3 regions of the Asaia spathodeae NBRC 105894 genome follow, and region 1 is predicted to be linked to each of the others. Evidence: riboswitches for the same ligand, from Rfam matches in the RefSeq annotation. Region 1 holds a riboswitch; each other region holds the start of a gene.
The links. Region 1 has a riboswitch for cobalamin ahead of AA105894_RS13890 (DUF1636 domain-containing protein). Riboswitches for the same ligand answer to the same signal wherever they lie in the genome.
Positions count from the first base shown of each region.

Region 1 (7,924 bases):
CCTGACCGCGCTGCGCGCCCGCCACGCCGAGATCGTTGCCTTCGCCATCCTGCAACCGGGCAAAAGCGGCATCGCTGCCGGGGTCGGTCACTCGGGCATAATGAAACTCATGCCCGCGCAGCCTCGTCCCTTCCGGCCCCAGAACGGAAGGCTGCAAAAGCCGGGCCTGACGATAACCGAGCGCCATCTTGCGTCTGGCAAAGGATGTCTCGTGAGACAGAAGCCCGAGCATGGCATGAGTCGTGCCTGCGCAGTCTTCCAGACCGGCCCCCAGCACCATGAACCCACCGCACTCTCCATGGATGGGTCGCGTCAGCGCGAAGCGGTGCATGCCCTCATGAAATGAAGTGGCCGCGGCCAGGGCTGCGGCATGCAGTTCGGGATAACCTCCTGGCAGCCAGCAGCAATCGGCGCTCTCATCCGGCCTCTCATTACGCAGCGGCGAGAACGGGAGGATCTCGGCTCCTGCTTCACGCCACTCTTCCGCCAGATGCGCATAAAGAAAGGAGAAGGCGGCGTCGTCAGCCAGCGCTATGCGCTGCCCCGGCGGATTCACGAGTGAGGCCCCTTTGACGCCGGTTGCAGCGATCGGACGCGACAGGGCGAAAATGGCATCCAGATCGAGTTCAGCTTCCGCCTTGCTGGCAAGGGAGTCGAAAAACCCTGCCAGATCACCCCGTTCACGGGCCTGAACCAGACCCAGATGGCGCTCTGGCAACACGATTGATCGATCACGCCTGAACACGCCGCATAAAGGCTCTCTCAGCGCGGCGCGACAGAGTTTTTCGTGACGGTCAGACGCGATGTTGTTCAGAATGACGCCTGCGACAGTAACTTTCTCGTCCCATTGCGACAGCCCCTGCGCGACGGCCCCCACGCTCTGCCCCTGCCCGCTCGCATCCAGCACAAGCAGAACCGGCATGGCAAAATGCGCGGCAATATCGGAGGCCGCACCGCGCTGCCCATCCGGCAACGCAAGCCCGTCGAACAGCCCCATCGAGGATTCCACGATCACCAGATCGACACCCTCCCCGGCGCGGGCAAGACGGGATTCCAGTGCCGGCCCGGACATGGCCCAGCTATCGAGATTGGCGCAGGGCACGCCGGAAGCCTCCTGATGAAAGGCTGGGTCGATATAATCCGGCCCTGTCTTCAACGCCCGCACCAACAGACCGCGACGCCGGAAGGCGCTCAGAAGCGCCAGCGTCATGGTCGTCTTGCCTGAACCCGAGCGGGGCGCTGCCACCATCAACACACGGCTCATGACGTGTCTCTCCTCCTGCGGGGCCTCATGACTCCAGTATCTGCGCAACGACATTGCGGCGCGGCTGCCAGAGGCCGCGATCGCGCAACGAGGCGAAACGCCTTTTCATATCCGACAGTGCTTGCGGGTTATGCGTCTCAAAGAATGCCAGCAGATCGTCATTTTCAAGCAGGGCGGCAAAAGCCAGATCGATCTGTCGGTCAAAGCGCACGGACAGGGTAGAAGCATAGCCCTCAAGAGCCATCACGCCACGGGCCATTTCTGCCGCGCCGCGGTAGCCGTGGCGCATCATACCCGCAATCCAGCGCGGGTTGGCGAGTCTGCCACGGGTGATGCGCGCCACTTCCTGCGACACGTCGCGCAGTTTCGGCGTTTCCGGCTGGCTGGTATCGCCATGGAGCAGCTTTGGCGTGTTGCCCAGCATCGCAGCAGCAGCAGCAAGGCCTCCCTCATGCGCGGCAGTGTCGACACCATCAAGCAGATCGGTTTCTGCATGGTCCTGGATATGCAGCACCATCTCGGCGCGCCCCAGACGCGCGCGCAACCCCTCGGCATCAACTACTGCCTCGCGGTCGCCGCCATAACTCCATTGCGACCCGTCGAGATAAAGCTGGCCCAGTTCATCGCGGGTCTGCCAGCTGCCCTCGGCCAGCGCGGCCTCGACCCCGGTGCCATAAGCGCCGGGCGCCGCGCCAAAAATGCGGGAGGCATCGGGATCACGGGTGAGCGGGTTCCATGCCTCGTCTTCCGCACGGGCCGCAACGGCGCGGGCGGCCTGATCGAAAAGCGCGATCAATCCCGGAAAGGCATCGCGAAACAGGCCTGAAATACGCAGGGTCACATCCACGCGGGGGCGGTCAAGTGTCGTGAGCGGCACGATCTCGAAGCCGGAAATCCGCCCGCTTGTCGCATCCCAGAGCGGCTGCACGCCCATAAGCAGAAAGGCGAGCGCCATATCCTCGCCCCCTGTGCGCAATGTGGCGCTGCCCCAGAGATCGAGCACGAGATGACGCAGATTCTCGCCTTCTTCCTGAAGATGGCGCGTCAGCAGCAGATCGGCGGTCTTGTGCGCCAGAATCAGCGCAGCGCGGCTTGGCAGCAGGCGCGGGTCGATGGTGGTGAGATTACGTCCTGTCGGCAGCACATCCAGACGCCCGCGCGTAGGCGCCCCCGCAGGACCGGGCGGCACGAAACGCCCGTCCAGTGCGGCAAGCAGCGCCTGTCGCTCGGCCTGAGGGCAGGCATCGAGGCGGGAGGTGACGATATCAGAGGCTACTTGAGCGGATTCTGCCAGCATCTCGACCAGCGCGCCGTGACGGGGCGGCTGACAGCCGAACACATGCAACCCGTCACGTATCTGGAGATCCTTCACATCGCACAGATAGGCGTCGAGACGGGCCAGAGCTTCGGCCTCATCCGTCTCGCCGCCAGCCACACCGCTTTCTGCCAGCACGCCGAGATCGGCGGCCCGATCAAGGATCTGGCGCCGCAGCAATGCCCCGCGCCGACGATCCAACCCATCGGCTTCGGCATATTCGTCGATCAGCCTTTCAAGATCGACCATGGCGCTATCGAGCCCGGCGCGCTGAACGGGTGGCGTCATATGGCCGATCATGACCGCGCCAAGACGTCTTTTGGCCGCAGAAGCCTCGCCCGGATTATTGACGATGAAAGGATAGATGACAGGCACACCCCCAAGCAGCACAGGGGGCGCGCAGCTTTCGGACAACGCGACAGATTTGCCCGGCAGCCATTCCAGCGTGCCATGCGTGCCGAGATGGATCATGGCCGAAATTGCGCGTGTTGCGCGCAGCCAGAGATAGAAACCGATATAGGCATGACAGGGGGGCACATCAGGATCGTGATACTGCGCCTTGCGCTCGCTCGCCCTGCCCCGCCCCGGTTGCAACGCCACCACCAGAGTGCCCAGTTCGACGAACCGGGCCTCGATGGGCTGATCCGGAGCGCCCCAGGCCGCGATGACCTTCTCACGAAACCCCTCGGGCAGAGCCTCGAATAAAAGGCGGTACGCTCCTGCTTCGAGAATACGCTGCATCGGCGCCTGACAAAGCGCCTCGGGCAGGGCGGACGCCTCGACAGAGGTAATGGCATAACCAGCGTCTCGCAGCAGTGTCGCGATAGCCTCGACACTTGCAAACCCGTCGAGACCGACCGCATGGGCCGCCTGGCCTTCTGCACCGGGATAATCGGACAGAACGAGCGCGAGACGCCGTTCCGCCGGGCTTTGACGCGCCAGACGAAGCCAGCCCTGCACCTGCTGCACCATGAGCGCAATGCCGGGTGCATGGGCAACGCGTCTTGCAGGCAGGCCGGGTGCTGCCTCGTCGCGAAACGAAATCGGAGTGCCGGTCAGGCGGCCATCGAGTTCAGGCAACACGCATTGCATCGCCAGATCCGATTGCGACAGGCCACGGCCTGATTTCTGCCAGGCGCCCAAGGTCGCACTCGGCTGCAGGATCTGCACCACCGGCACCTGCGCCGCCTCAAGTAGGGATGGGGTGCCGTCATCGCCACGCGCAGCGAAGAAGGTCGCATTGAGAATGATCTCGGGCGGCTCTTCCATCATCCAGCGATCGACAAAAGGCAGGACGCTCGGCGCGCGGAGCGAGGCCACGTAGATCAGGTCAACGCCAAGGCCGGATTCGTAAAGCGCCTCGGCAAGGGCATCGACCCCGTCGAGATCGGCCGCGAGCAGGTGAGCGCGATAGAATACCAGCAGAACCCGGCTTGTCCGCTCTGTGCCAAGCCGACGATAGACACCGGCGGGCGGCAGGGCCTCGGCAATGGCGCCATCATCCGGCGCCAGCCCGGCAAGGCTGGCCATAAGGGTCAGGGCGCATCGCAGATTGCGGGCGCCCCCCTCACGAAACAGTCCGTCGAGACGCTCCCATTGCGCAGTATCGACGTTCGACAGGGCTTTCAGCGCGGGGTTGGGCGTGGCCTCTCCCGTTATGAACGCCAGAGGAATGGACCGTGCACGACAAAGGGCGCGCAGTTCATCCACACCATAACGCCAGTATTCGGTGCCCCCCAGAAGACGCACCACCACGCAGCGTGTCCGGGAAATGGTCTGTTCAAGATAGAGATCGACCGACATCGGGTGGCGCAGGCGAGACAATGTGGCCACGCGCAGGCTGGGGTCCTGCGCGCCATGCACAGCACTCAGCCCAAGCAGGTCACTTTCGGAAAAAGACAGCAGAACGAGATCGGCGGGCTCATGACCGAGATCCTCGGCCATGGCCTGCCCGTCCAGATCATGCGTTTCCCGAAAGAGAAGATGCATGGCTCAGCCAGCGTCGAAGCTGTTCTGTACAGCAACCGGATCGAGCCCATGCAACCCGATCACGACCAGCCTGCCCTCGCCCTGCGCAGCATTGCCCCATGGTTCGAAGGCATGGCGGATGCGACTGCCGACTGCCTGCACACCCAGACGCAGCGATTTCCCGGCGATGGGCGCATAGCCCTTCATGCGCAGCACATCATGCGTCAGCGCCACATGCTCGAGGCGGGCAATGAAACGCTCGACAGTTTCCTGCTCCCTGATGGGCAGAACAAAGCTCGTGAAATCGTCATGCTCGTGTTCGTCAGCGCCATCATGATGGGACGGGCGTGCAGCCAGATCATCTTCGGCAGCGGCAGAAAGGCCGAGCAGCACGGCGGGATCGACCTGACCTTCACGGGCGCGGATCACACGCACGCGGCGCTTGCGACCAGCGAGAGCAGCCTCCACGCTGGCAAGTGCCGCCTCATCGAGAAGATCGGTCTTGTTCAGCACGACCAGATCGGCGGAATCGAGCTGATCCTCATAGACTTCCTCAAGCGGATTGTCGTGATCGAGTGACTCGTCTTCCTCGCGCTGCTTCGCCACGGCCTCAGGGTCATCGGCAAAACGTCCTGCGGCAACCGCCGGACCATCGACAACGGTAATGACACCATCGACCGTCATGCGCGTGCGCACGCTCGGCCAGCCGAACGCCTTGAGCAGAGGCTTGGGCAAGGCAAGGCCCGATGTCTCGATCACGATATGCTCTGGCGGCTGCGGCCGATCGAGCAGCGCCTCCATGGTCGGGATGAAATCATCCGCCACGGTGCAGCAAAGGCAGCCATTGGTGAGTTCGACGATATCTTCTTCCGGGCAGTTCGGAATGCTGCATCCACGCAGGGTCTCGCCATCAATGCCAAGCGAGCCGAATTCGTTGACGACGATGGCGATGCGACGACCATTGGACTGCGCGATCAGATGGCGCAGCAGCGTGGTCTTTCCGGCGCCAAGAAAGCCGGTGATGATGGTGACAGGAATCTTGCTCATGAGACGCTTTCCGGAACGGCATGTTGTGGGGCAGGAGCAGCAGGATTCTGGGCAGGAAAACGCCCCAGAATGATATCGCGCAGCGAATCAGGGCGTCTGGAGGGCATGACCGTGCCTGATGCCGAGCGACCATAGGCCTGCGCATAGACAAGCAGGTCTGGCGCGAGTTCAGGACTCAGCTGACCAAGCAGCCATGACCATTTTCCCGGCATGGAGAGGGTCGCGGTGCAGCCCTGCCGGCAGGCAGCGAGACAGCGCACGCTCTCGACCGCGACCAGAGCAGGATCTGCCAGTTCGGTCAGGGCATCATGCAGGGCCTGCCCGCCTGAGGCGCAGGTCTGACAGACATGAAAAACGGGTTTGGGCTGCGCGTTCATGACAATCCGGGCTTTTTGCTCATCCCCGCAACAGGGGCCGAAAACAAGGCGCAGTGATGATTGCCGGCGCATGCACCGACCTGACGCATTCGACAAAATGCAATCCGTCACGATCCGGGCACCCCGCCGGTCCATGAAATCAGCGAAATGACGGCAGGTCTCCTGGCTTGTGATGCCGGTCTCCCGAAATCCCTGCCCCCTTCCCGGAAGAGCTCCAGTGGGATCGTGGCAGGGGTTTGACATCACCTACAGTTGCGGGGGCAGCGCGGGACTGGGGCATCTCTGCCCGGACCCGCTTCCCTTTTCACCCCTTGCGAGGCACCGTCACGCCTGTCCTAGCAGGTTTCGAACGCGCCATGCAAAGCACGAGGCCCTGCCGGTCGATGCATTATTTCCATCTTGAAACATCATGTCTGCTCCCGACATCATGGCGGTCTGGCTCCATGATACGAACGAGGGATGACCCCCATGCCGCATCTTCTCGTTGTCGATGACGATCAGGATATCCTGACGCTATTGACCAGCTTTCTGCGCAAGCACCAGTACCGCGTCTCGACGGCGGAAGATGGTGAGGCCATGTTCGCCCTGCTGGAGGCCCAGCCGGTCGATCTCGTGATTCTCGATATCATGCTGCGCAACGAAGACGGGTTCAGCCTCTGCCAGCGCCTGCGGACAACATCGCGCCTGCCGGTCATCATGCTGTCGGCGATGGCTGACCATACCGATCGCGTGGTGGGGCTCGAAATCGGTGCTGATGACTATCTGACCAAGCCTTTCGACCAGCGCGAGCTGCTGGCCCGCGTCAAGGCCGTGCTGCGGCGCACCGTGGACCCGGTTGCCCCCAGCTCTCCATCGACGCGACCGGTCCTGTGCTTCGGGGGGTGGCAGCTTGATGTGGCCCGCCGTGAGTTGCGGTCGAGCGAAAACGCACTCGTCATGCTGTCAGGCGGCGAGTTCGACCTGCTGCTTTCCTTTGCCGAGCATCCCCAGCGTGTGCTGACACGCGACCAGCTGATGGACATGGCGCGCGGCCCCGATCATGCCGCCTTTGACCGCAGTATCGATGTTCAGGTCAGCCGGTTACGCCACAAGCTCGAGACCGATCCGAAAAATCCGAGCCTCATTCGCACCGTGCGCAATGGCGGCTACATGTTTGCCACGACGGTCAGACGCGCATGAGCCGAACCCTGTTTCTGGACGACACGATCACGCGTCGTCTGATCGTGACCGTGGCGCTGGCTGCCGGGGTCACCCTGCTGTTGATTGAACTCTTCTTCCTGTTTGGCGGCCGCTGGACCAAACCGGATATCCAGGAGACCGGGCTCCCCGCCCAGGTAGCCACCGTCATCCGCATGACCCAGGCTGCCCCTGCCGCGTCACGACAGGCCCTGACACAGGCTGCGGCGACCGACCAGCTGCGTTTTGGCTGGTATCCCTCCGGCTCGGCCATTGCCACGGCTTTGCTGCATGGACAGTACCGACCCGCCGAGATCGAACAGGGCTGGGATTTTCTCAAACCCTATCTGGCGCACCGGCCAGAGAGGCTTGCCGTCTTTCAGGAAGACAATCCGGTCTCGCAATTGCCCGGCATGCCTTATGATCGCTCGGTTTTTCACGAGTCCTATTTTGCGGCACTGCAATGCGACGACGGAAGCTGGATCCTGTGTATCGCGCTGCAGCGTTTCTGGGGTCTCTATGCCTTTGAACGTTTCTGTCTCGAAGCCGTGCTGCTGACGCTGTGGATCATCGCTGTTTCCGCCATCGCTTCGCGCCAGCTCTCACGCCCGATCGAACATCTGGCCTATGGCGTGCGCAATCTGGGTGCACAGCCCCGCCTGATGCCGCTCAGTGAAGAAGGCCCACGTGAAATCCGGCTGGTGGTGGAAACGATCAACGCAATGCAGGCGCAGATACGCAAATTCGTTACCGACCGCACCACCATGCTCGCAGCCA
Region 1 is NZ_BAPY01000072.1:19,789-27,712, reverse strand. Features, by position in the region: gene AA105894_RS13905 (cobyrinate a,c-diamide synthase) at 1-1,264, opposite strand, end outside; gene cobN (cobaltochelatase subunit CobN) at 1,290-4,568, opposite strand; gene cobW (cobalamin biosynthesis protein CobW) at 4,572-5,594, opposite strand; gene AA105894_RS13890 (DUF1636 domain-containing protein) at 5,591-5,971, opposite strand; cobalamin riboswitch at 6,107-6,312, opposite strand; gene AA105894_RS13885 (response regulator) at 6,431-7,150, shown strand; gene AA105894_RS13880 (ATP-binding protein) at 7,147-7,924, shown strand, end outside.

Region 2 (7,924 bases), on a different contig from region 1:
AGATGAGTCCGTCAGCCTTTATCGATCAGGAAAAACTCATGCCCGCCTTTGCAGGGTTTTGCCGCGAAATCTTTCTGAGTCACCCGCGCATGACCCGTCGTGTCGCGCGTCTGATGTCCCTCTTCCCGATCGTGGCAGTGAAGCCGGATAGAGCACCTTCCAGCGCTCAAGATGCAGCCTGACGGGCGTTTGGGTTCTGTCCGGCTTCGTGATGACCTTCACTGTTCTCCGGTCCTCTGACCGGAGAACAGGACGCTTCAGGCGACCATGGGGATGTCAGAACCCTGCCTGCATGCTGATCGAGAAGGAACGGGGGGCGCCGATCAGAACCTCGGACGGATAGCTCGTATCAGCCCATTGCACGAAATGCTTGTTGGCAAGATTGTCGATGCGACCGTACAGGGTAAAGCCCTTGCGGATATGCCAGCCCGCAAAAACGTTCACGAGGGCGTAATCCTTGAGCGAGAGCGTATTGGCAAAATCACCCTTGCGCGCAGAGACATAGCGCATGCCTGCGCCGAGATCGACAGGCAGGTCCAGCGCTGACGACCATACAGCCCAGAGATTGGCGGTTACCGCAGGTACGTTGGGCACCTGATTGCCTGAGGCGTCCGTCGCGGCATCGGGATAGAATGTGCCGTAATGCGCATCTGTGTAGGCAATATTGCCGGACAGGCTCCAATGGCGGTCGAGACGCCAATCGGCCTGACCCTCTACCCCACGCGAATGCTGGCTCCCGGCGGTCGAGACAGAATCCTGACCTGTCTGAACCAGAACCCGAGTGCGTCGGATATCGAAGAAGGAAAGTGTTGTGACAAGCCGACCCGAAAGCGCACTTGCCTTCACGCCGATTTCCCCCTGACGCGAGTGGCTCAGACGGCTGAATTGCCCTTTGTTGGCAAGGAACAGGTTTGAGCCTGGCGGATCTTCTGCAGTCGTATACACACCATAGAGGCTGACATTGGGCAGAATGTCGTAAACCGGGCCGATACGGAAATTGGCAGGGTTGTAATAGCCCTTGAAGCTCGTTGCCGCGTTGAATTGCCCGTTCTGATTGTAGTTCTGGCGGTCGAGCGAGAGCCAGTCATAGCGAAATCCGCCAACCAGACGCAGAGTGCGGGTCAGTGAAAGCGTGTCTTCCAGAAAGAGCCCGGCATCGATCAGGGTGGTTGGCGATTTGCGGTAAGGATACTCCCCGGCGAAATTGCCCAATGCGCCGCCTTCCGGGTCAGTCAGCGAGACACTGTCGGCATAGCTGGCGTCGGGAAAACCACGATTGCGGATGAAGCGCAGATAATAGGCGTCTCCTCCAATCACCAGACGGTTCTTCAACCCGAAAAACGTGGAGTCAAAGCGGGCGTCAATCGTATCACCGATCTGATGCTGGTTCTGATAGACATAGAACCGGTCACGCCCGATCCGCCCCGGCTCGATTGGGGCATTACTGGCATCGACTGCGCCTTCGCTACCTATATAGCTGTAGGTCTCGGCATTGTCCCACCGCCGTTTGGCATAGGAGAAATAGGCCTTGTCATGCAGGGTGAGCCGGTCGTTCACGATCCAGTTCAGATGCAGGGTCGGCGTGGCATTGACCGAACTTGCTCGCGGGTTGGCAACATTGTAATTGCGCCAGAGCGAGGCCTTGCTGACAACCAGCCCGCTCGATGAATGCAGAAGACCCTTGGCTTGATCCTGAACGGCAGAGCCCGGCACCAGAGGGGCGCCGTAATAGGTGGAAAGCTCATCTGTCAGATAATCCATACCCAGTCGGGCCGAGAAATTCTGTGACGGATGCCAGAGCAGGGTCGTCGTCCAGTCATTGCTATGCGGATCAGCGCCCTTGACGTAGCCATCTGACGAGGTGCGGCTGAAATCACTGCGTATGGCCAGTGTCGGTGACAGCGGGATCGACCCGCCAATGCCTGCATTCCAGGTATTGAAGCTGCCATAGGAAACCAGCGTGTCCAGATGCGCATGATCCGGGTCGGGGCTGCGTGTGCGCATATCGACCGTGCCACCCACAGCGCCTTGTCCGTAAAGAACGGAAGACGGACCCTTGAGGACCTCAACTGCCTCGAGATTGAAGGCGTTCAGCGGCCGGTTCACCATGGTGGTGGGGCCGAAATAGAACCCGTCGCGCAGGATCAGGATCTGATTACCACTGAACCCGCGCATCATGAGCTGTGCCGGGTTGCCCGGTGACCCGCCAGAAGTGACGCCCGGTGCAAAATCGGCAGCCTGTTCGGCCTGGGCGTAACCGCGCTGCGAGATGATCTTCTGGTCGATCACCGCAATCGAAGCCGGGTTATGCTGCAGGCTCAGGCCGAGCCTGCCACCGATGGCAGGCCGGGCATTGAGCCCTGTGCTTTGCCCGTGGGCGGTAATGTATTCATCATTCGCTCCCTGATCCTGCGCGACGGCCTGAGGGAGGGAGAGCAGGGGAAGCCCTGCGAGAAGAAGCGATCTGAAGGGGCGCAGAGGGCGCATGGTGGCGGATCTATCCGGTCTGTTCACGTCACTACGATGGGCAGATTTGCACCCGCCACTTCCGGGACACCCCGCCCATCAGTTCTCGTCCGTGACCATGGATGATGGCAGGTCTCCTGACTTGTGCGTCACCAAGCAACAACATGCCTTCCCGGGGGGATAAACCCAGTGGCCGGGCCGCAAGGGCCCTTGTCAGTGCTCTCTTCACCTACAGTTGCGGGGGCAGTCATGGCATCGCACCATGTTCCCTTTTCATCCCGGCGAGCGGGAACCATCGCGCGCGACCCTACTGCCCGCGCACGCCCTGTCAATCAGACGCGAGGCTTATGCAGGTCTCTTGTAACGCTCGCGTATCCCAAATGACACGCGCCTCTTTTCAGCTCGGGCTTGTCGGGCTTGTGGCCATATGGGGATCAGAATGGGACGGTGATCCGTTTTCGACATGTCCGGCCAGTGCGAGCAGGACCGTGCCCGCCTGGTCTTTCAACTCCAGGTGATACCAGTTTTGGCTGGGGCCCAGATCGACAATCTCGACGCGTTGCGTATCGGGCTTGAGCGGACGCTCTTCACTCCTGCCGTTATACAGATTGCTCAGGACCGTCTCTTTGCTGGACGGCTTCGATACCGAGAAGACGAGCCGCAAGCTGTTGTCTCCTTCCTCCTGCAGCAGGGCCACGCCGCTTGCAGGACGATGAAGGCGGTAGAAACCGTTTGGTCCGTAGATTTCGACCAAACCCTCAGGCGCGCAGGCGAATAGGCTGATCGTGCCAGCGGGCACCGTCAGATGTTGGCTTGCCATGCCCGTCTGGCGAATACGGAAAACGACACCCTGTCTGCCGGTATTACTGAAGGTGAGTTTTGTCGGATCATCGGCATGGGTGGTGACAGCAAAGCGATAGGGCAGGGCGCGGCTCGGCCTCTGTCCGGCTTCCTGCATCGGCAGGCTGCCCTGCGACGGCACGAGCGGCGGCGGATGCGCGCAGGAAAGACGCGTCTGTGGCAGATAGTCGTCGGTATTGGGAAGCTTCGCCGACCATTCAGCGTCGGGTTTCGAGAAATCGAAGACGGAGGTCAGATCGCCACAGACAGATCGCCGCCAGGGGGTGATGGTGGGGCATGCGACGCCAAAACGCTTTTCGAGAAATTGCAGGATCGAGGTGTGGTCGAATACCTGCGAATTGACCCATCCCCCCTTTGTCCAGGGAGAGATGATCAACGCAGGCACGCGAGGCCCGAGACCGACAGGCTCGCCATGATAGCTCTCGCCTGCGGATGAAACAGTGGTGCTGCCTTGCCCCGCAAGCGCAGGGACAGGCGGTGGCACATGGTCGAAAAAGCCGTCATTCTCGTCGTAGTTCAGAATGAAGACTGTCTTGGCCCAGGTCTCGGGGTGACGAACGAAAATATCGATGAGTTTCGAGATCAGATGCTCGCCAAAGCCGGGAGGGGCTTCGGGATGTTCCGACAGGGCAGCTGGCGGAACGATCCATGAGACCTGCGGCAGGGTGCCTCCTGCAACATCATGCTCGAAAGCATCCAGCAGGTAACGCCCTTCAAGCTCGTGCATGTTTTCCTTGTTCGAGCCGGGGGCGATGGCGCGGGCGTTCAGGTAGCGCCAGTCCTTGCGGTCGAGATTGCGGAACTGGCGGAACGAGGCGAGGGGGTTGTCGCCGAAATTGTCGTATTCCTGATAGAATTTCCAGGTAACACCGGCCTCCTGCAGTCGTTCAGGGTAGGTCGTCCAGTCGAAAGGCGTGAATTTCGGGTTGTCATGGGCCATGTCGGCAGACCAGTTGCCGTCATCGACATTCTCGACTGCCTGCTTGCCCGCTGAACCGACAGCGAGCCCGTTCGTGCCGGTGAAGAAATAGAGACGATTTGGATTGGTCGGCCCGAAGATCGAGGCGTGATAGGCGTCGCAGATCGTGAAGGCATCCGCCAGGGCATAGTAATAGGGGATTTCCTTGCGGGTGAAATACCCCATGGTCATGGGTGTCTTGTGCGGTACCCAGCTATCCCACTCATTCCATGCTGCCTGCGTGCCTTTCCAGCTATGGTCGAGGCTTTTCAGGCAGGCGGCAGAGGTATGCACCGTGTCGAACAGGAAGGGCCAGATAGCGCGGCCCTTCTCGTCTTTCTGGGCAAAGACGGAACTGCCATCAGCCTGGCGTTCTGCCCGCGGGTCACCAAAACCGCGCACACCGCGCAGCGTGCCGAAATAATGGTCGAATGCCCGGTTTTCCTGCATCAGGATAACAACGTGCTTGACGTCCTTGATCGTGCCGGTTTCCCGGTTGGCTGGAATGGCCAGAGCCTGTTTCAGGTTTTCAGGCAGCATGGCCCCAGCGAGGGCGGCAGCACCGAGATTGAGAAAATGCCGTCGGCTGGGTTTCATGCTGGCTGATCCGTCTCTCAGTTGAAGTGCTTGCGGATGGTGAAGAATACCATGCGCGGGGCCGCGGCCTGAAGGGTCTGGAACGTGCCCGAAGGGTCGGAATTGATAAAGCCGTTGCTGCCCACCGTCGCGACATAGCGCTTGTCGAACAGGTTCGAGACGTTGATCTGGGTATCAAGCCCGCGCAGCCAGAAATTATGGCTCTTGAAGCGGTAGCCGAGATTCAGGTTGAACACGTCGTTGGCCGGCACATAGGCGTCGTTCGTATAGGTGTAGTAGCGACGATCCTGGATCTGCATAAGGACGTTGCCCCAGATCTGGCCGTCGTCATAGCCGAGCTGCAGATTGGCGAGGTTGCGCGGCATACCGACCACGTTCTTGCCCTTGATTGCGGCGGAAACCGTACCATTCGCCATCACATCGTCCTGATAGAAGGAATTGTTGAAGGCATAGGAAGCGAAGATCGACCAGTTCGGAGCAAACTGCCAGTTCACGGCAGTGTCGATGCCACGAGAGATGACCCCACCCACATTCGACAAAACCGAGGCATTGCCCTGAATGCCCACGCCCTGAGTCACCGAGAGAAGGCGGTTTTCAAACTGGACGTAATAGCCGGTTACCGTCGCCTGGAAGGTTTTGGTATGATAGCGATAGCCAAGTTCCTCGGTATTCGACATTTCAGGCTTAAGACGCCCCTGCAGCGCCTGGAATCCTGCCACCGTGGTCGAGAACGGCCCTGATGTCTGGGCGCTGTCAAAGGCCGCCATATTGCGGCTGTAGTCGAGGAAGATCTCGTGATTATGGTTGAAGCGGTAATTTGCGCCAACCTGCGGCAGGAAGCCATTGCTGGCATTCAGCGACCCTGACGGATAGGCCGTGGCGACAGGTGTGCCGAGATAATTGCCGTTCATGGCGCGCGCCGTGTTGTCAACGATCAGTGACTTGAAGCCGTAATTGACCTTCAGCTTTGGCGTGATTTTCCAGGTATCGCCCAGATGCACCTGATAGGTCTTGGTGTTGAAGGCGCTCTGCCACTGCGTGGCAAAGGCGTTGTCGCGATACCAATGGATGGAAGAAGGCGATCCGTCGAGCGCGAGAGGATAGAAGCGGCGCGCCTGATTGAAATTATTGTTTTCGAACCAGAAACCACCCTCAATGCTGTGATTGGCAATCTTGTAGGTCAGGCTGCCGATAAAACCGGCGCGGTGGATGTCGTATTCTGTTGTGCGTGTGGAAAGGGGTGACCCTCCCAGCTGTGCGGGCGTCGACTGATAAGGCGTGACCCACACACCTTCGCCGGTATTCGTATGGCCGTAGCCCATGACATAGCCTGAAAGGCGATTATTGACCCGGAAATCGAGCTTGCCATAGCCCAGCGCGTCTTCACGCAGGCCGCCTGCATTGTAATAGACCGTATCCACATTCTGGATCCCCTTGGGGAAGGGGATGGTGTTCTGGCTGGCATAAGCATAGGCAATCTGCTTGGCGAGCGCGTAATTGCCGGTGATATTGTCCAGATTATAGCCATAGGTCTTGATTTGGGAGAGGGAGAGATCCTGATAGTCGTTTTCAGCGCGCTTGGACCAGTCGCCGAACACGGTCAGTTTCAGATGTTCGCCCAAAGGCTGGACGAATTTGGCGTTGGCCTGATCCTGGCGCTGAACGCCATCGCCCTTCCACTTATTCGCGTCCTGATGGTTGTAGGAAACGTAGAACTTGCCGCCTCCCTTGAGCAGGCCGCTATTGATACGGGTAAAGGTGCGCCATGTTGACGCCGAGCCGATTGTACCGCTCACATCGGCGCCGAATTTGTCGGAGGGGTCGATCGAGGTGAATTGCAGTGCACCGCCGAGGTCGTTCGAGGCGGCAACGCCGACTGCACCTGCACCCTGGGTCAGGGTTGCAGGGCCGTTGTTTTCCGTCTGGAGAGCACGCCCGATCGAAAGACCGTTATCGTTGCCATAGGCCAGATTGCCCAGCGGCACGCCGTCGAAGGTGAAGCCGAGACGGCTCTGATCGAAACCACGGATGATGATCTGCTGTGACCATTCATAGGAACCCAGCGGGTCTGATGAGGTGAACATCACACCGGGCAGTTTCGAGAGCGTCTTGAAGGGGCTGGTGCCAGGTGTGTATTCCTGAATGGCTGTGCGCGAGATCGTCTGTGTCTCGCGGGCCTGACCGGCGCCGAGCACGATGATCGACTCAGGGGTCCTGGCATCGACAGCGTTCGAGCGCGCCGTTGTCTTGTCCTTCTGGCGGGCCGTCTTTTTGTCTGTCGCATGGCTGGTTGTCTTGCCAGCAACGGAAGCTTTCTGGCTTGGGGCGCTATCCTGAGCATGAGCCCTGTTCGTCGCATGTCCGGCAATCAGCAGCGCCGGAAGGCTGGCGGAAAGAACAAGGCTGAGTCTGAGTTTCATCGATTGGGGCCGTTTCGCTTCGTGATCGAATTACGGGCCGTAAATATCGACATAATCTCTTATGCAGTATTATGGTTTTATTAAATCGTTACCGAAATAAAACAGTCATATTGCTGTCATTGTTTTGTCTTTTACCGCTCTCACGAACCGCGGCGCACGGCCTGACGCAACTGCCCGGATGATCTATGGACGAGACCGTCTTTTCATTCTGGATGTAGCGCTTGCGAACTCCATCAGAATGATGCCGGCGAGATAGGCCGCCATATCGTACCAGGAGAAGGCATGTCCGAGCAGAAAGCCGCCGGCAGCGGTTTTTCGCAAGGCATCCAGAGGTGCAATATGGACCAGTTTGAGTGTCTCACTCGCAAAACAGCCAAAAATGGCGAGCGTCAGTCGCGACAATCGTCTGTCGCCCCCCACGACGAAGGCGGCGAGGCACCAGAAAAGCGCGCCCCATAAGACCGAGCCGCTCCATTTTCTTGCAAATGGGTCAAGCCCCAGAGGGGCAAGGCGGCAGACAAGACCCACCGCGATAATCATGCCCGTCGTCAGGATGAGACGCGTTCGGCTCAATTTGTTGTGTCGGCGGCGTTTCACGCTCTGTCAGTGGTCGCCCTATCGG
Region 2 is NZ_BAPY01000038.1:35,392-43,315, reverse strand. Features, by position in the region: gene AA105894_RS11530 (M48 family metallopeptidase) at 1-182, shown strand, start outside; gene AA105894_RS11525 (TonB-dependent receptor) at 277-2,487, opposite strand; cobalamin riboswitch at 2,577-2,778, opposite strand; gene AA105894_RS11520 (phosphocholine-specific phospholipase C) at 2,864-4,882, opposite strand; gene AA105894_RS11515 (TonB-dependent receptor) at 4,900-7,302, opposite strand; gene AA105894_RS11510 (ribosomal maturation YjgA family protein) at 7,486-7,875, opposite strand; gene AA105894_RS11505 (DUF817 domain-containing protein) at 7,896-7,924, opposite strand, start outside.
Region 2: another riboswitch for cobalamin. It lies ahead of AA105894_RS11525 (TonB-dependent receptor); the one in region 1 lies ahead of AA105894_RS13890 (DUF1636 domain-containing protein).

Region 3 (7,924 bases), on a different contig from region 1:
ACTCAGATAACCGGCGTACCGCCCGTCACGGCGATGGTGGCGCCCGAGATGTAGCTGGCTTCATCGCTGGCGAGCATCACATAGGGGGCAATCAGCTCGACAGGCTGGCCAGGACGCCCGAGCGGTGTGTCGGCACCGAATTCATGCACATGATCGCCATGCATCGTCGCGGGGATGAGCGGGGTCCAGATCGGGCCGGGGGCGACGGTGTTCGAACGGATGCCCTTCTCGCCGAGAAGCTGGGCGAGACCACCGCTGAAATTCTGGATGGCGGCCTTGGTCGCTGAATAGGCCAGGAGACGCGGCTTGGGGCTGTCGGCATTGACCGAGATCGTATGAATGATCGAGGCGCCGCTTTTCATATGGGCGACAGCATGGCGTGTGAGGCGGAAGGTCGCACCGATATTGGTGGCGAAAGTGTTATCCCATTCGTCTTCGGAGATATCTTCCAAGGCGAGGCGCTCGACCTGAAAGGCAGCGTTGTTGACGAGGACATCAATGCGCCCAAAGGCAGCAACGGTCTCGTCCACGACGGTCTTGCAGATTTCGCGTGATTTCAGATCGCCGGGGAGCAGAAGCGCCTTGCGGCCTGCCTTTTCGATCCAGCGCGCCGTCTCTTTTGCGTCTTTTTCTTCTTCGGCAAGGAAGGAGAGGGCGATATCGGCGCCTTCGCGGGCAAAGCCGATGGCGACAGCACGACCGATACCGGAATCGGCACCCGTGATAAGGGCAATCTTGCCCGTCAGACGTCCGGAACCCTCATAGCTGTTTTCGCCATGATCAGGCAGCGGGGTCATGGCCTCGGTCTGACCGGGGATACGGTCCTGGAGAGGGGTGTCGAAAGGGGGCTTGGGGAAAGTCGTCATGATGAACACCTTCGTGCGGGAGAAGGAAAAAAGCGCGGCCCGCGGCCTGCTTGTGTTCATCGCGAAAACGTGAGGTTTAGTTCCGTGGCAAAGGATATCAGGGGTGAAAACCCCTGATATCCGGATCATCAATCAGGCTGAGCGGATCAGTTTGTGATTGACGAATTCCTCGATCCCGTTCGAAGAAAGCTCACGGCCATAGCCGGAATTCTTGACACCACCGAAGGGCAGCTCGGGAGCGGTGCCGGTCGGCTCGTTGATGAACACCATGCCGGTTTCGATGCGCTCGGCCAGCTTGCGGCCACGCTCGACATCGCTGGTATGGATCGAGCCACCCAGACCGTAGGGCGAGTCATTTGCCAGTGCGATGGCGGCATCATCGTCAGCCACGGGGTAGACGATGGCAGCCGGACCGAAGATCTCTTCGTAGAAGATCGGGTTATCCTTGGTAACGCCGGTCAGCAGAGCTGCCTGCATGAAGAAGCCTTCGCGGTCGAGCTGCTTACCGCCCACGACCAGCTTGGCACCGTTGGAGACGGCCTTTTCGACCTGGCTCAGGGCCAGCTTCATGGCGTTTTCGCTGCTCATCGGCCCGTGGGTCACGCCCTGTTCCAGCGGGTCGCCATAGCGGAATTCGGCGATGGCATCGGAGAGACGACGGACGAATTCGTCGGCAAGCGATTCATGCACGATCATGCGCTTGGCTGCTGTGCATACCTGACCGTTATTGGACATGCGACCCGCAACAGCGTTGGGGATCACCTCATCCAGATTGGCGTCTTCGAGCACGATGAACGGATCGGAACCGCCAAGCTCAAGCGTGGTCTTCTTGAGCGCCTTGCCCGCCTGGGCGGCGACCGCGCTGCCCGCGCGCTCGCTCCCTGTCAGGGCAACACCGCGCACTTCGGGGCGGGCGATCAGCTCTTCAGACACATCGTTGTCGATGAAGAGATTGGTCCATGCACCCTTGGGGGCCCCGGCTTCGAGGAACAGGGCCTCGAAGGCGAGCGCACATTGCGGCACGCCGGGTGCGTGCTTGGCCAGCACGACATTGCCTGCCATCAGGTTCGGGCCAGCAACGCGTGCGAGCTGGTAGTAGGGGAAGTTCCAGGGCTCCACGCAGTAGATGACACCCAGAGACTGGCTCAGCACGGTGGCACGTCCCTTGGCGACCTCAATCTCGCGCGGAGCGAGGAATTTCTCAGCGTTCTCGGCGTAGTAGCGCAGGATTTTTGCAGAAAGCTCGGTTTCCGCGATGGATTCCGGCAATACCTTGCCCATTTCGATGGCGATGAGGCGTGCGTATTTTTCCTTGTTCTGCTCAAGGATTTCCGCAGCCTTCAGCACAATGGCCTTGCGCTCGTCAAAGCTGCGATGGCGCCAGTCGCTGTTATAGAACTCGTGGGCAGCCTCGAGTTTCTCGAAGGCCTGGGCCTTGGTGTGAAGCTCGAATTCGCGCTCGGTCTTGCCGGTTGCCGGGTTGATTGTCCGATAAAGGCTCATCGTAATAGCTCCTTTCTTGGGGACCCCCGGCCTCACGGTCGGGTGATCTGCATGGTTTCAGAAAGGCCGAGCCGCGGGATGGTTGCGTGATTTTTTGTGCGAAAAATTCTGTCAACGAAGGCAGGGGCATGGCGATGCAGCGCAGAAAACAGCGCATCAGACAGGGGAATTGGCTTGGCTTTCAGGGCTGTGAGTGGTTACTTCCGTCTCTGTCGAAGGTCTCGCGCAAGCGAGTGAAAAGGGAATGCCGAACGGGCCGGCAGATCCGCTCAGGATCGGGCTTGCGGCGGCAGCTGTCCCCGCAACTGTGAGCGGCGAGTTCCTGCTCGGGCCACTGGAAGCGTGCTTCCGGGAAGGCGCAGGATATGACGACCCGCGAGCCAGGAGACCTGCCTTCGTCTTTGCTGCCGTGGCAGCCGGACGGGACGATCCGGCAGCTGGAGACGAGGTTTTGTTCAATCACGCGTTCGCAAGCCCCTTGCGCCACAGGACAGGGATGACGCGCTCATGACGATGGTGAGCGGGGAGATAAACCCGCCTGAGAAAAGCCTGCGCCTGCGTATCTCGATCCTTGGCCTGTGTCTGATACTGGCCAATCTGGGCTTGTGGATCTGGAGTTTCCTGCTGCTGCGTGACAGGCCTCTTCTGCTGGGCAATGCCTTGCTGGCTTATGGTTTTGGCCTGCGTCATGCAGTCGATGCCGATCATATCGCGTCAATCGACAACGTAACGCGCAAATTCATCCAGATGGGGCGTCAGCCACTTCTGACCGGGTTCTGGTTTGCCATCGGTCATTCTCTTATCGTTGTGCTGGCGGCGTTGGGAACGGCATTGCTGTCTCAGGCGATGCAGGATCGTTTTGGCGCCTGGCGTGATATCGGCAGCGTGACCGGCACGCTGATTTCAGCCGGTTTTCTGTTTGCCTTGGCGATAACGAATTTCATCGTGCTGCGTGGCGCCTGGCGTGCCTGGCGTCATGTGAAGTCTGGCGGTGCGGTTGAGGAAATTGATATCGATGCGCTGCTGGCCAAGGGGGGAGTGCTGGCCCGTCTGCTGACGCCGCTTTTCAGGCTCGTTTCCAGAAGTTGGCATATGGTGCTGCTTGGCTTCCTGTTCGGTCTGGGCTTCGATACGGCGACGGAGGTGTCCCTGCTCGGCCTGTCTGCCTCTCAGGCCAGTCATGGCGTCTCGATTGCGACCATCATGATCTTCCCGGCGCTTTTTGCAGCTGGCATGGCCCTGATCGATACGGCTGATGGCGTGCTGATGCTCGGGGCCTATCGCTGGGCGTTTGTCGATCCACTGCGCAAGCTGCGCTACAATATCATCATCACCCTGATCTCGGTCATTGTGGCTGTCGGGATCGGCAGCATCGAAACGCTGAAACTGCTGGGAGACAAGATCGGCTTCGAAGGGCGTTTCTGGCAGCTCGTTTCACTGGTGAGTGACAGTTTCAACCAGATCGGCTTTATCGTGATCGGCCTCTTCGTGCTGGCCTGGATGGCCTCGCTGATCTTTTATCGCGTCGACAGGCGTCGCCGGGGATAAAGCCCGAACCGCCCCATCGACACATGAGTTTGCCTTGCGGCGGCGTCAGAAACTGGCGCCGATACGCATCTGGAAGCTGCGCCCTATCAGGGCTTCATAGTAACGGGTGAGGTTGTAGATGCCGGAATCTTTCGGCAGGGCATCGGTGATATTGTTGATCACGAAATTCGTTGAAAGGTTTTTCGTGATTTCGTAGCCGAGCGAGAGATTGAACTGGGCAAAGGCCGGGCGCTTATTGGCCTCGTAACGTGTGGAGGGCACCTGAAGCATGAAAAGGCTCGGCCCGTACCACATCGTCTGCCATTGCGCCGTGAGCGCGCCGCGCTGCCAGGTGGTGTTGAGCGTGAAATTATCCTTGGGCGACGCCGTGCTTCCCGCCAGCAGATAGGTGGTGGAGAGGTAACGCTGCTGGCTTTTGAGGTAATGAACGTAATTGCCCTGCAGATCGACCGTGCCGAAATTATCGGACAGGCCGAGGCGTCTGAGAGGCAGGATATAATCAAGCGTCGTCTGAAGCGCCTGCGTTTCATAGCTGGCGATATTATAATAGCCGGACTGGAAAGAGGTGATCTGTCCTGAGGGATTACGCTTGAAGGTCGAGCAGAACGGATTGCTGTCATAATCGGCGGAATCATAGCAGGCAGCGAGCAGGTTGCTGGCGCTCAGATAGGTAATGGCGTCGGCAACTTTCACATCGACAAACGAGGCCTTCATGTCGAAACCGCGTATGAAATGGGGGCGAAATTCGAGACTGCCTGTGAAGCTTCTGGAATGTTCATTGCGCAGATGCGCGTTACCGCCCGTTGATCCCGGCAAAGAGTAGGATTCGAAGTTTGACGTGAAATTCCGGGGCAGGCCTGCCTTTGCACAATTGGCGGCGCGCAGGGCCGGATTGGGGCCGGACGTGATGCTGGCGCTCGAGCAGGGGTCGGTTCCGCTCTCATAGGTGGTCGAACGTGGTGAATAGAGTTCACCGACAGATGGATTACGCACGGAAACGGCGTAGTTGCCGCTCAGTCCGAAATCGCGCATCGGCCACCAGGATGCGCCCGCCATATAGGTCCAATAGGCACCGGTGATACTGTTATAGGTCAGGCGCCCATTGGCTGTGAGCGAAAGATGATAGATGCCGGGCACATGCATGCCGGGCGAGACGAGCGGCACATCGAGTTCGCCAAAGCCCTCATGGGTATGATAGGCGCCGCCCGTGGCCGGAATGACGGCATCATTGCCATATTGCAGCACCGTGCCATCTGCCTGTTCCCAGCCGCTCAGATAAGTGCCGGGACTGAAATGATAGGCTTCGCGCCGGTGCTCGTAACCAAGATCCCAGCGTATATCGCCAGCAGGAAGCCTGAAAACGGTAGAACTGATTTCAGCCTGCAGATCGCGCTGCGTGTTGCGGTTTGATGAACGCGAGATCGCTGTCACGTAATCGCGTGCTGCCTGGCTCATCTGGTTATAGCCGAACGGGTTCAGGGGCGCGCAGACGGCGCTGCGTGTGGCAATGGGGGCGCTTTCATAACCGGGTGCACATTCGATCGTTCCATCGGCGGCACGCACGGCATTCAGAGCATTGACCAGATTGGGTATGACCAAAGAGGGTTGGGTGGTCACATTGGTATAGCGTGTATACTCGCCCTTGATCTTCCATTTGAAGTTGCGGTTCAAAGCCCTGAAATCACCATGCAATCCACCCTGAAAGCGAAACATCTGCAGAGTGGTGCGGTAATAGCCGGTGTCGAGATCCTGGTTGAGGCGGTTCAGATAGAACTGGTCAGTCGGCAGACCATTCGCGGCAAGGGCGTTTTTGATGGTGCTGCTTTCTGCACTGGTCAGATAGGGGTTGTCGGTGCTCAGCGCGAGCGGGCCATTCACCACCCCTTCAGTGAAATAGCTGCTGCTTAGCGGACCATTACTATTGGGTGTCAGGGCATCATTGAAGGCAGCGCTGCTGAAGGTGCCGTTATTGACCTGGTTCGATGAACTGCCTCTGGCATACCAGCCCTGCCAAGTGGCGTGGAGATGATCCGTCAGATCATAATGACCCAGAAGCGTGAGATTGAGCCTGTCAGAGGGCGTGCGCATCTGGATGTAATTGCGCAAGGCCAATCCGTCACCGCCGATACCCAGCGCATTATCCCCCTTGAGCAGTGTGCCGCTGTTGAACGGGACGAGTGATTGGCCGTTCTGGCTGAAAACCAGAGGTGTGCCGTTTGCGCTTGCAATCCCCGCATCGGCAAGCCCGGCATAGGTCGCACCGTATAGCCCCCCGTAGACAGGAAGATCGCCGTAATTCCCCGTCAGGGTGGGCATGCCTGTCAGCGAATTCTGTATATAGCGCGTTCCCGGGCCGAGCACGAATGTATAGGGTGAATTCTGCCCCAGCGCGGCGCGATGATAGATAACGGCATTCTCGCCAAAACTGTCAGGCCGGTCACTGGCGAGCATACCCGCCTGATTGCGGTATTCGAGATCGAAAACCAGTCCGCCACGATCATGGTCGAACCCTGTTCCTGCCTTGAAGGCGATTTTCTCGGCCGCGTTGTCGAGTTTCTGCGACCAGTCTCCCTGCGCGTTGAGCGAGACCCCTTTGTAATGATCATCGAGTTCGTAATTGATCACGCCAGCCACGGCATCGGCGCCATAGGCGGCGCCAGCGCCTCCGAGACGCGTATCGATCGATTTGATCAATGATGTCGGCAGGGCGCTGATATCGACTTCGGAACCCGGCCCGACACCATAGATCGAGGCAGTGGCGCCGCCTCCCATACGCATGCCATCCACAAGGGTAAGGGTGCGCTGTGACCCGAGATTGAGCAGACTGACGAAGGATTGCCCCGCACCGAACGCGCTCTGGGTGCCGAGAGGCGAATTGTCGCCAACACTTACCGCCGGATTTTCACGCAGCAGGGCCAGGCCCAGATCGAGATAGCCGCGCCGCTGCAACTGGTCTGCACTCAGGGTCGAACCGGCCATGACATTGGTGAGGCGCGATTGTGTGAGTCGTGTTCCGGTAACGTAAAGCGTCTCTGTGCCAGAGGGTGGAGCCATTACGGGAGCAGAAAGGGCTGCTGCCTTGACGGCCACGCTATCGGAGGCCTGCTTCGTGGCGTCATGAGGGGCGTGTGCCGTATTGCGTTTTTTTGTACTCAGATGATTATGTTTCGTTTCCGTATCAGCAACGGCAATGGTAGAAAGCGCGGTGCTTCCGGCCAGAAGAGTGACAAGGAATGTAACGATCTTCTTGTGATGAATACCCAGAATTGCTGCGTGTCCGGGAAGCTTCATCGATCTGGCCTTGTGCTCGTTTTGTGATCTGGGAAACGTTATTTATTGCCTATTCCCGATGGGGCGAAACAAGTCTCGCGCTAATGTCGCTGAAATGGCGCGGAATGTTGTATATTAATCACGGTTTTGCGATAGCGAGTACTACTTAATGCGAGGCTGAACAATAAATTAACGGATTTTTCGGGCAGTTGCCGATACTTTGAGGCGACGCTATGCATCGAAATACGCGTCTATCCGGATAGTTTTGTCTGTATGGCAGAGAGTCCGCGTGTAGATACAGGGGTTTTTGCGACATTGTTATATTGGCGTGTTATGTCCTTGCCGTCTGGCTTGAAATATGGAAATTTCTACAACCCTTTTCGGGAAGTATGACCACCCTCCCATGGTCAGCGAAGCCGGTATGTAGAGCTGTGCTGCGCGGGTGCCAAAGGCCATGGTGCAGCCTGACTGATTTTGTTTAGTGACGCAGAGCGGATAATGCGTCCTGCCTGTGTGAGATATCATACGACCGGGGCCCTCGTGGGAGGCCAGATCATATGCGGCTATAAACTTCTTCTGGCTGACATCGGGGCAATGTTAGGTAAAAAAACAGCCAGTTGAGGGGATGTGAAAAATTTCCATAAAAAATCATAGGTTCCGATAGAATACTTATAGGGATATAATTGTCTGTGGAAAGTATTTTTTGTTACTTGCCATAATTATATCTTATTGTTTGC
Region 3 is NZ_BAPY01000002.1:42,163-50,086, reverse strand. Features, by position in the region: gene AA105894_RS01845 (SDR family oxidoreductase) at 3-866, opposite strand; gene AA105894_RS01840 (NAD-dependent succinate-semialdehyde dehydrogenase) at 999-2,369, opposite strand; cobalamin riboswitch at 2,569-2,780, shown strand; gene AA105894_RS01835 (HoxN/HupN/NixA family nickel/cobalt transporter) at 2,877-3,917, shown strand; gene AA105894_RS01830 (TonB-dependent receptor) at 3,963-7,208, opposite strand.
Region 3: another riboswitch for cobalamin. It lies ahead of AA105894_RS01835 (HoxN/HupN/NixA family nickel/cobalt transporter); the one in region 1 lies ahead of AA105894_RS13890 (DUF1636 domain-containing protein).